2 regions of the Lysobacter sp. M15 genome follow, and region 2 is predicted to be linked to the other one. Evidence: riboswitches for the same ligand, from Rfam matches in the RefSeq annotation. Region 2 holds a riboswitch; the other holds the start of a gene.

Region 1 (5,654 bases), on a different contig from region 2:
ATTTGCGCGAGCGTATCGTGCGCGCCCTTCGTCCTTGCGACGACGTGTACAACACACACCTAGAGCCATGACGCATTCCTTCCACATCGCAAACCTGCTCGATCTGCGGCGCGCACGCCGCGGCCTGGCAGCGCGCGTGCCCGCGTATCGCCCGACCGTCGGCGATCGCAAGGAACTGCGGCCCACCATCAGCTGATCTTTCGCCTACGGAAGATCGGCACCCGATCTTCCGAGGACACGCGAACGCCCTCGGATCCTGTCCGGGGGCTTTTTTTGCGCGTTCGCGAATGGAGTTGGTTCAAGAAATCTGCCGACACGATCCGCATCCCAGGCATCCGGGCATCGACTGCCCGCAGGAAGGGATTTCCGCTGTGAGGCGCTGCTGCTGCATGCAGCATGAGGCGCTGTGCCCCGATGCCGGGCACGGGCGGCGGGCGGGTTCGCGTCGGCGACGGAATTGACGCCGGTTTGGCGTCAATACGGAGCATCGTTCGAATGGCTTCCAGCGGCTCGGGCTCGCACGCCCGGCCGGTGCGCGCGGCGCTGCCGTGGCGTATGCCCGGAGCCGGGAGAGATGTTTCGAGCGGACGAAAGCTCAGAGGTTGAGCAGCGGCACGAGCCGTTGGCCGCCGGTTCGAATCCGGCTCGTCCACCACTGGATAGCTCAGAGGGTTAGAGCATCGGTCTCATAAACCGACTGTCGCGGGTTCGACTCCCGCTCCAACAACGACCTGTCACGTCGTTAACCGGGCGCAAGCCCATACCAGGAAACGCCCCGTGCGGCGTTTCGCCAGGCATCGCGCTTCGGTGTGGTGCGCAACGGAACGCCGCAGCGGTGATATCGCCGGGCCCGCGCCCTCGAGGCAGGCCGGCGGTCGCAGGACACGCGAAAGCGGCAGCAGCAATGCCGCGGATGCGTCGAACGCGATCGCCGCCCTGCGGACAGCACGCCGGCTCCGCGGTATCCACGTCAGGGGCGCTTCCACCCATTCCTTTGCCCGCTTCGACTTTGGAGCGTGCACCGCGAGACCCGATCCATCGCGCGTATTACCAAGCGGATCGGACCACCAGAGCCAACCAAGGAGAACTTCCAATGTTCTGGACCAAGAGGGTCGTGATCGGTGACGGCGAGCGCGGCCTGGTGTATCGCAACCGTCAATTCGCAGGCGTGCTCGCGCCGGGCGTGTACCGCTGGTTCGACCCGTTCAAGCGGGTCGAGGTGGCGATGCACGGCATTGCCAAGGCGGAATACGCCGGCAGCGATGCCGATGCGCTGATCGCCGCACTGGGCGAGAGGCTCGGCGAGAGCTTCGTGCTGGCCAACCTCGGCATGGATGAAGTCGGTCTGGTGCTGAAGAACGGCAAGCTCGAGGACGTGCTCGCTCCGGGGTCGCGCAAGCTGTACTGGAAGGGCCTGGTGGCCGTCGACGTGCAGACCGCGTCGCTCGCGAACGGTCTCGAGGTCGAGGCCGCCGTGGTCAAGCGTCTGCGTCAGCTCGGCGTGCTCGAGCGCATCACCGTGTCGCTGGTCGTGCCGGAAGAGAATGCCGGCCTGTTGTTCATCGACGGAAAGCTGGTGCGCACTCTGGCACCGGGCGCCTATGCCTTCTGGAACTTCCAGAAGAACGTGGGCGTGGAGCTGGTCGAGCTACGCGTGCAGTCGATGGAAGTCTCGGGCCAGGAGCTGTTGACCCGCGACAAGGTCAGCCTGCGCGTGAACCTCGCCGCGAGCATCCGCGTCGCCGATCCGGTGGCCGCGCGCACCAAGGTCGCCAAGTATGGCGACTACGTGTACCGCGAGCTGCAGTACGGCCTGCGCAAGGCGATTTCCGCCAAGACGCTGGACGAGCTGCTCGGCGACAAGGCTTCGCTCGACGCCGACATCTTCGGCTACGTGCGCGGCCGCGTCAGCGACCTCGGTGTCGACGTGCTCGGCGTCGGCGTCAAGGACGTGATCCTGCCGGGCGAGATGAAGGACATCCTCAACAGCGTCGTGCAGGCGGAGAAGGCGGCCCAGGCCAACGTGATCCGTCGTCGCGAGGAGGCGAACGCCACGCGTTCGTTGCTGAACACGGCGAAGCTGATCGAGGAGAGCCCGGTGCTCATGCGTTTGAAGGAGCTGGAGGCTCTGGAGAAGGTCACCGAGAAGATCGACAAGTTGACCGTGTTCGGCGGCCTGGACGGCGTCATGAAGCAGCTGGTCAGCTTGAAGCAGTAATCTTCGCGTGGCGAACGGATTCGCCGCGCGGAGTCTTATCCTAAGAAGGGATTCCACATGAGTACGCAACAGACCTACGAGTTTCTCCATTCGGAGCACGCGACCACGCCGATAAAGGGCTGGGTGCACGGCGTGCCGGTAGAGGACAAGGCGCGGCAGCAGCTGCGCAACATCGCCACGCTGCCGTTCGTCGGTCCGTGGGTCGCGGTGATGCCCGACGTGCACCTGGGCATCGGTGCCACGGTCGGTTCGGTCGTGCCGACCAGAGGTGCGATCATCCCGGCCGCGGTCGGCGTCGACATCGGCTGCGGCATGGCCGCGGTGCGGACCACGCTTACGGCGAACGACCTGCCCGACGACCTAGCGCTGCTGCGTAGCTCCATCGAGCGCAGCATCCCGGTCGGCAACGGCCCGGGCGGCGACCACCGCCGGATTCCCGACAGCGTCGAAACGAAGCTGGCGCAGTCGGACCTGATGGCGCGACTCGCGGTGATCCGCGACAAGCACCCGAAGATCCGCCCGGACAAGGTCGACAAGCAGATCGGCACGCTCGGCGGCGGCAACCACTTCATTGAGATCTGTCTCGACGAGGCCGATCGCGTGTGGGTGATGCTGCACTCGGGCTCGCGCGGCACCGGCAACCTGGTCGGCACCTACTTCATCGAGCTGGCGCGTCGCCAGCTGGAGAAGCGCGTGCTCGGCTTCCATCTGCCGGACAAGGACCTCGCGTTCTTCCTCGAAGGCGAGCCGCTGTTCGACGACTACGTCGCTGCGGTGTCGTGGGCGCAGGACTACGCGCGGGCCAACCGCGAGGCGATGATGGCGCGGGTGCTGCACGAGATGCGCCATCGCCTGCCGAAGTTCCAGCTGGACAAGGAGGCGGTGAACTGCCACCACAACTACGTCCAGCGCGAGGACCACTTCGGACAATCGCTTCTGGTGACCCGCAAGGGCGCGGTCAGCGCGCGCGAGGGCGAACTCGGGATCATCCCGGGCAGCATGGGCGCACGCAGTTACATCGTGCGCGGCAAGGGCAACGCGGACAGCTTCCACAGCTGCAGCCACGGCGCCGGCCGCGTGATGAGCCGTACCGCGGCGCGTGCGCAGATCACGCTGAAGCAGCATCGCGAGGCCACCGCCCATGTCGAATGCCGCAAGGACGCGGGCGTGATCGACGAATCGCCGGCCGCCTACAAGGACATCGACGCGGTGATGGCGGCGCAACGCGACCTGGTGGACGTGGTGCATACCTTGCGACAGGTGGTATGCATCAAGGGTTGATTGCATCGACCACGCATGGCTTGGGCCGCCCGGAGACGGGCGGCTTTTTTCGGCGCGCAACGAGCGACGGAATCGACCCGCCCGGCATGATGTCGTCAGCGGCTGACCATTCTGCAACCCAGATCCACGATCTTGTGTTGACGGAACCATACAACCCCATTATCTTGGGTTCGTCGGTTTCGGTGGCCTGCAAGTCGCCGGATGAAAAGGGAAGCCGGTGACGCCGTCGTCAGCGACGTTGGCCATTCCGGCACTGCCCCGCAGCGGTAACTGGGAACGAACCCGCCATGAGCACTGAGGCAACACGCCCCGGGAAGCGGCGGACTAGGAGGAAGCCCGAGGCTTCCGCGCCCATGAGTCCGAAGACCTGCCGACAGCCGCGCGATGCACGCCGCGCGGTGCCGGCCGCGGAATCTCCGGGGGGAGATGGCTGGTGGAGCACGCCGGCCGCAGCCCCCCTGCGCAGTCCCGGTTGTTGCGACGCCGCTGTCCGACCTTGTCGTTTCCGATGCCATCCGCGCCTGCGAGGGACAGGTCCGGACCCGTGCATCCCGCATGGAGACGACCCGATGCCTCATACCGGCATGCCCCAGACCAACGCAGCCGTGGCCGATGCCGTGGTTGATTCCGAATTTCTGCTCACCCCTCCGCCCACCGCCACCACGATGCGCGTGACCAAGCGCAACGGCGCCAGCGAGGCCGTGGACCTCAACAAGATCGTGCGCGCGGTCACCCGCGCTGCCGACGGCCTGCACGCGGTCGAGCCGATGCGCGTGGCCACGCGCACGATTTCCGGCCTGTACGACGGCGCCACCACGCGCGAACTGGATGAACTGTCGATCCGCACCGCGGCGCTGTTGACCGGCGAGGAACCCGAATATGGCCGCCTGGCCGCGCGCCTGCTCGCCGCAGTGATCGCCAAGGAAGTCTCAGGTCAGGAAATCCACGCCTTCTCGCAGTCGATCGCGCGCGGCCACGAAGTAGGTCTGATCAACGACCGCCTGCTCGGCTTCGTCCAGGCCAACGCGCGCAAGCTCAACGATGCGATCGACGTATCGCTGGACCGGCACTTCGACTACTTCGGCCTGCGCACCCTGTACGACCGCTACCTGTTGCGCCATCCGCATACGCGCAAGGTGGTCGAGACCCCGCAGCAGTTCTTCCTGCGCATCGCCTGCGCGCTGAGCGAAGACGTACCCGAGGCGCTGGCGCTATACCAGCGCATGGGCAACCTGGACTACCTGCCCAGCTCGCCCACGCTGTTCAACGGCGGGACCACGCACGAGCAGCTGTCCAGCTGCTTTCTGCTCGATTCGCCGCAGGATTCGCTGGAATCGATCTACCAGAAGTACGGCGACATCGCGCAACTGTCCAAGTTCAGCGGCGGCATCGGCGTCAGCTACACCCGCGTGCGTTCGCGTGGCTCGCTGATCAGGTCCACCAACGGCCACTCCAACGGCATCGTGCCGTGGCTGAAGACGCTCGACTCCTCGGTCGCGGCGGTCAACCAGGGCGGCAAGCGCAAGGGCGCGGCCTGCGTCTACCTGGAGCCCTGGCACGCCGACGTGGAGGAATTCCTGGAACTGCGCGACAACACCGGCGACGAGGCGCGGCGCACCCACAACCTCAACCTCGCAAACTGGGTGCCGGACCTGTTCATGCGGCGCGTGGAAGCCGACGCGGAATGGTCGCTGTTCGATCCGCGCGTGGTGCCGGAGTTGGTCGATCTGTTCGGAGCGGATTTCGAACGCGCCTACGAGCAGGCCGAAACGCAGGGCAAGGCGGTCAAATCGATCAGGGCGCGCGAACTCTACGCACGGATGATGCGCACCCTGGCCCAGACCGGCAACGGCTGGATGACCTTCAAGGACAAGTGCAACCGCGCCAGTAATCAGACCGCCAAACCCGGCAACGTGATCCATCTGTCGAACCTGTGCACCGAGATCCTGGAAGTCACCTCGGCAGAGGAAACCGCGGTCTGCAACCTGGGATCGATCAACCTCTCGCGGCATTTCGACGCGGACGGCCGTTTCGATTTCGACAAGCTGGGCGAGACCGTGCAACTGGCGATCCGCCAGCTCGACCGCGTGATCGACCTGAACTTCTATCCGATCGAGTCGGCGCGCCGCGGCAACCTGCGCTGGCGTCCGGTCGG
Region 2 (5,654 bases):
CTCGAAGGCGAGCGCGAGAAGCTGTTGAAGATGGAGGACGCCCTGCACACGCGCGTGGTCGGCCAGGAGGAGGCGATCAAGGTCGTCTCCGACTCCATCCGCCGCTCGCGCGCCGGCCTGTCCGACCCGGGCCGTCCGACCGGATCGTTCCTGTTCCTTGGCCCCACCGGCGTGGGCAAGACCGAGCTGTGCAAGGCGCTGGCGGAGTTCCTGTTCGATTCGCCCGATGCGATGGTGCGCATCGACATGAGCGAGTTCATGGAGAAGCATTCGGTGGCACGCCTGATCGGCGCGCCTCCGGGCTACGTCGGCTACGAGGAAGGCGGCTACCTGACCGAGGCGGTTCGCCGCCGTCCGTACAGCGTGATCCTGCTCGACGAGGTCGAGAAGGCGCATTCGGACGTATTCAACATCCTGCTGCAGGTGCTCGACGACGGCCGCCTCACCGACGGCCAGGGTCGCACGGTGGATTTCCGCAATGCGGTCATCGTGATGACCTCCAACCTGGGCTCGCACCAGATCCAGGAAATGTCCGAACGCGGCAGCCACGCCGACAGCGCCGAGGGCTATACCCAGATGAAGGCCGCGGTGATGGCGGTGGTGCAGGCGCATTTCCGCCCGGAATTCATCAACCGCCTCGACGACATCGTCGTGTTCCATCCGCTCGACAAGGCGCAGATCAAGCAGATCGCGCGGATCCAGCTGCGTGGCCTGGACAAGCGCCTGGCCGAACGCGGCATCCGCATCGAGCTGTCGGACCAGGCGCTCGAGCTGCTGGCCGATGTCGGCTTCGATCCGGTCTACGGCGCGCGCCCGCTCAAGCGCGCGATCCAGCAGCAGCTGGAGAACCCGCTGGCGCAGCAGATCCTGTCGGGCGCCTACGCCAGCGGCGATGTGGTGCGCGTGGAAGGTGAGGGCGGGAAATTGGTGTTCCGGCACGATTGATCGGTTTTGCCCTTACCCAACTCGTAACCCGCTTTTGATCTTGATTCCAGCCTCCCGGCAGCGGCGCCATGGGCAAACCCGGAGGGCGCCGGCCATGGATGGCCGGCGTTTTCGGACCGAGCCAGGATGGCGAGTCCGAAAATTTCCGTGACACTCCACGCGCCATGAGCGGGTTTGACTTCACGAGTAGGTGCTTTCTTTGGTTACTTTCTTTGCACCAGCAAAGAAAGTAACTCGCCTTCAGGCGAAAGCTATTTCGCTTTAGCGCGAAAGTTGTTCGCATTGGAGGTGTGAGCGAAAACAAAGTCAGAATCATTCGCCCTAAAGGGCGTAGAGCTTCTCAAAGGGCATAAGGCTTTCGCCTTGCGGCGACCTACTTTCTTTGCTGGTGCAAAGAAAGTAGGCAAAGAAAGCACCTTCTCGTGACGTCCAAAGCGCTCAAGATGCCTGAGGTGCCGTCGCTATTTTCGGACTCGCCATCCATGGCTCGATCCGAAAACGGCGGCCATCCATGGCCGCCGCCCTCCGGGTGTCCGGACCTTTCTTGCGTCTGGGAGTGCGGGTAGGTCAAGGGCACGCAGCTATTCCATCCCGGAAACCGGTCTATACAAGCTCACCAGCAGGCAGTGGGTCGAAACCCCGCTGCCCCAACCTGCTAGACTTCGCGCCGCCTGAGGTGACCCGCGGCCGGCCGGCCAAGGGTTGAAACGGGAATCCGGTGCGCCGGCGCCGTGCTGTCCGCAGCACGCCCACGACCAGCAATTCCGGAGCTGCCCCCGCAACGGTAGGCGAGACAAGGATCGGCAACGGCCACTGTGCATCTGCACGGGAAGGCGCCGATCCGGGAAGCATGGCTTCCGCTCGCGAGCCCGGAGACCGGCCCAAGGCATGTCTTGACATGCGGCGGGCGATGTCATGGGCTGTCTTGCCGCCGTGCGCGTGCAGATTCCCCCAAGCCTCCTTGCCGCCTGTCCTTCCTCACGCTCGACCGCGCGGGCAGGCGCGGTGCAAGGAGTTTCCCAATGAAGTTCCAACGTCGTTCCATCCTGTGCGCATCGGTCGCTGCAGGCATCGCCTCGTGCATCACGTTTGCCGCAGCAGCCGGCGAGGGCCCGCAGGAACTCGATAGCGTCGTGGTCACCGCCACGCGCACTGCGCGCACCCAGGACGAAACCCTGGCCGCGGTTTCGGTGATCGACCGCGCCGACATCGAACGGCTGCAGCCGGCATCGCTGCCGGAGCTGCTGCGCGGTCAGGCCGGGATCACCATGAGCAACAGCGGCGGCGCGGGCAAGCTGACCTCGCTGTTCCTGCGCGGCACCGAATCCGATCACGTGCTGGTGATGGTCGACGGCATCCGGATCGGCTCGGCGACGGCCGGCATCGCTTCGTTCCAGGACATCCCGGTGGAGCAGATCGAGCGCATCGAGATCGTGCGCGGCCCGTTCTCCAGCCTGTACGGATCCGAAGCCCTGGGCGGCGTGGTCCAGATCTTCACCCGGCGGCCCGCGGGCGGGTTCGCGCCGCACGCCAGCCTGGCGGCCGGAAGCTTCGGCACGCTGCGTGCGAGCGCCGGCGTCGGCGGCAAGTCCGGCGCAGGTTGGTATTCGATGACCGCGGCGCACGAGCACACCGATGGCATCGACGTGCTGCGCGACAATCCGGACTCGCCGTTCGACGATGCCGGGCTGGATCCGGACCGCGACGGCTACCGCAACGATTCGCTGACGCTGCAGGGCGGCTACCGCTTCAGTGATGCCTGGGATGCCGACGCGCGCGTGCTGCGCGCGGAAGGGCGCAACGAATACGACGGCAGCTTCGCCAATCTCTCCAAGGTGGTGCAGCAGGCGGCCTCCGCACGCGTGGGCTATGCGCCGACCGACGCGCTCTCGTTCACGGCGAAGATCGGCCAGGCCTACGACCGCAGCGACGACAGCATGGATGGGGTGCACGCAAGCCGCTTCGAAACCCGCCGCAACCAGGGTTCTCTGCAGGCCGACGTGGTCGCGGGCAAGGCGCAGCTGCTGACCTTCGGCTTCGACTGGTTGCGCGATGCGGTCGACAGCGACACGCCTTACGAGGTGGAGCGTCGCGTCAATCGCGGGCTGTTCGGCCAGTGGCAGGGCAGCTTCGGAGTACATTCGCTGCAGGCCGGACTGCGCCGCGACGACGATGACCAGTTCGGCGGCAAGACCACCGGCAGTGCGCTGTGGGGCTGGAACTTCACCCGGGCGCTGCGGCTGACGGCGAGCTACGGCACCGCCTACAAGGCGCCGAGCTTCAACGAGCTGTATTACCCCGGTTTCGGCAATGCCGGACTCGACCCTGAAAACTCGCGCAGCGTAGAGCTCGGCCTGCGCGGGAAGCACCGCCGTGGCGGCTGGGCGCTCAATGCGTTCCAGACCCGGGTGGACGACCTGATCGCCTACGATCCGACCCTGGTGGACGCGGCGCATCCGTTCGGCCAGCCCAACAATATCGAGGCCGCCCGGATCCGCGGGCTCGAGGCGACCGGCGATGTGCAGGTCGCCGGATGGAGCCTGCAGGGCGCGCTGACCTGGCTCGATCCGCGCAACGACAGCCACGACTTCAACCACGGCAACGTGCTGGCGCGCCGCGCACGCCGCAGCGGGCGCATCGACGTGGATCGCGACTTCGGCGCCTTCAGCATCGGCGCCGGCGTGTACGCCGCGAGCGCGCGCTACGACGATCCGGCCAACAGCGTGCGCATGGGTGGCTATTCCCTGGTCGACCTGCGCGCGGCGTATGCGATCGACCGCGACTGGAGCGTGCAGGCCAGCGTGGCCAACGTCGGCGACCGCGATTACGAAACGGCCGCGTTCTACAGGCAGCCTGGCCGCAGCTACACCCTGACGGTTCGCTATCGCCCCGCCGAGTAACCCAAGGGTCGGCGCTGTCGGGATCGGGCAGCGCCGGCTTCGGACATGGTCGCGACGCTGGCATGTCGCGGCTGCGGCCGCAGCGAAGTCAGCGGTCCAGCCGCGCGAACGAGAACAGATCCGCCAGCGGGTGCTTGCGGCGCTCGATCAGCGCGCGCAGCAGGCCCGCACCGAGCATCGAATAGGTGATGCCATTGCCGCCGTAGGCCATGGCGAAGTGCACGCGCGGCCCATGCTTGCGGTGCGGGCCGAAGAACGGCAGGCCGTCTTCGGTTTCGGCGAAGGTGCCGGCCCAGCTGAAGACCGGTTGCATCTCCACGCCGGGAAGCAGCGCCCGCACCTTCTTCATCAATGCGTCTGTCTTCCTGCCCAGCCGCGCGTCGCGTTTGTCAGGAACGTCGATGGCATCGTCCTCGCCGCCGGCGATGATCCGGCCGTCGCGGGTCGTGCGCAGGTACAGGTAGGGCCGTGCGCTTTCCCACAGCATCGTCCGCCGCAGCCGATGCAGGGCGTCGCCCCGGATCGGATCGGTGACGAAGGCGTAGCTGCTGCGGTTGCGTGCCACCCGCTCGCCGAGCAGGCCCTGGCTTTCGTAACCGGCCGCGACCACCAGATGGCGCGCGCGGACCACGCAGCCGTCGGTGGTGTGCAGCGCGACTCCGCGCCTGTCGGCCAGGACACGCGCCACCGTGGTGCGATCGAATACGCGCGTGCCCGCGCGTTCCAGGCGTTGCAGCAGCCGGTAGCAGAAGCGATAGGGATCGACCGTTGCGGCGAGTCCGCTCAGGATCGCGCCCGGCGCGGCGAAGCCGAAACGTTCCGAGACGTCTGCGGCGTCCAGCCACCGCACCGGGAATCCATGACGCCGCCGCAGGGCGTATTCCTCCAGCATCGGCTTGAGGTGCCGCGGCTTGCTGGCGTAGTAGAGGCTGTCGGCCATGGCGAAATCGACCGCTCCCAGCGCCTTCGCCTTGTCGCGCAGCAAACCCACCGCATCCGCACAGGCGCGATAGGCCAGCAGCGCGTCGTCTTCGCCGTAGCGATGGGCAAGATCGAGCATGGGCGTGTCGATCTCGTACTGCAGCAGCGCGGTGCTGGCGGCGGTGCTGCCCCAACCGACATCGCGCTGGTCGATCACGATCACGTCATGGCCGTGACCGGCGAGTTCGTCTGCGATCAAGGCGCCGGTGATGCCGGCGCCGAGCACCGCCACATCGCAGTGCAGGTCTTGATGCAGCGGCGGAAAGGCGTGCAGCAGGCCGTTCCGGATCGCCCACCAGGGGTAGCCGCTTTTCAGGTCCATTGAGCCACGCTAGCCGGCCGTCGCGTGCGGCCCGGTGAACGTCGTCCCCGGTTCGATGCGCGTCGGGCCCGATCACTTCCGATCCATTCCCCCGGGAGGCGCGGGCCCGACGGATCGACGATTGATAGAATCTGCGCATGATTTCCTTTCGCAATTTCGCCCTGCGCCGGGGCGAACGCCTGCTGCTGTCCGATGTCGACCTGGCCCTGCATGCCGGCTACCGGGTGGGCGTGGTCGGGCGCAACGGCACCGGCAAGTCCAGTCTGTTCGCGGCGATGATGGGCGAGGTGGAGGCCGACCGCGGCGACATCGACCTGCCCGGAAAGGCGCGCATCGCCTCGGTGGCGCAGGAAACTCCCTCGCTGCCCGACAGCGCGATCGATTTCGTCCTCTCCGGCGACCAGGCGGTGCATGCCGCGATCCAGATGGAAGCCAACGCCTTCGCCAACGAGGACTGGGAAGCGGTCGCCGAGGCGCACCACCGCCTGGAGGAACTCAACGGCTAC

Evidence for each region. Region 2 has a riboswitch for cobalamin ahead of btuB (TonB-dependent vitamin B12 receptor). Riboswitches for the same ligand answer to the same signal wherever they lie in the genome.
Region 1: linked by a shared signal. The riboswitch ahead of MC380_RS12580 (ribonucleoside-diphosphate reductase subunit alpha) and the one ahead of btuB (TonB-dependent vitamin B12 receptor) in region 2 are both predicted to bind cobalamin.

The regions. Positions count from the first base shown of each region.
Region 1 is NZ_JAKPBV010000012.1:202,053-207,706, forward strand. It holds gene MC380_RS17945 (hypothetical protein) at 68-196, shown strand; tRNA gene MC380_RS12560 (tRNA-OTHER) at 586-655, shown strand; tRNA gene MC380_RS12565 (tRNA-Ile) at 657-724, shown strand; gene MC380_RS12570 (slipin family protein) at 1,094-2,218, shown strand; gene MC380_RS12575 (RtcB family protein) at 2,276-3,499, shown strand; cobalamin riboswitch at 3,657-3,889, shown strand; gene MC380_RS12580 (ribonucleoside-diphosphate reductase subunit alpha) at 4,084-5,654, shown strand, end outside.
Region 2 is NZ_JAKPBV010000014.1:212,118-217,771, reverse strand. It holds gene clpB (ATP-dependent chaperone ClpB) at 1-945, shown strand, start outside; cobalamin riboswitch at 1,603-1,845, shown strand; gene btuB (TonB-dependent vitamin B12 receptor) at 1,968-3,845, shown strand; gene MC380_RS15120 (FAD-dependent oxidoreductase) at 3,934-5,148, opposite strand; gene MC380_RS15115 (ABC-F family ATP-binding cassette domain-containing protein) at 5,286-5,654, shown strand, end outside.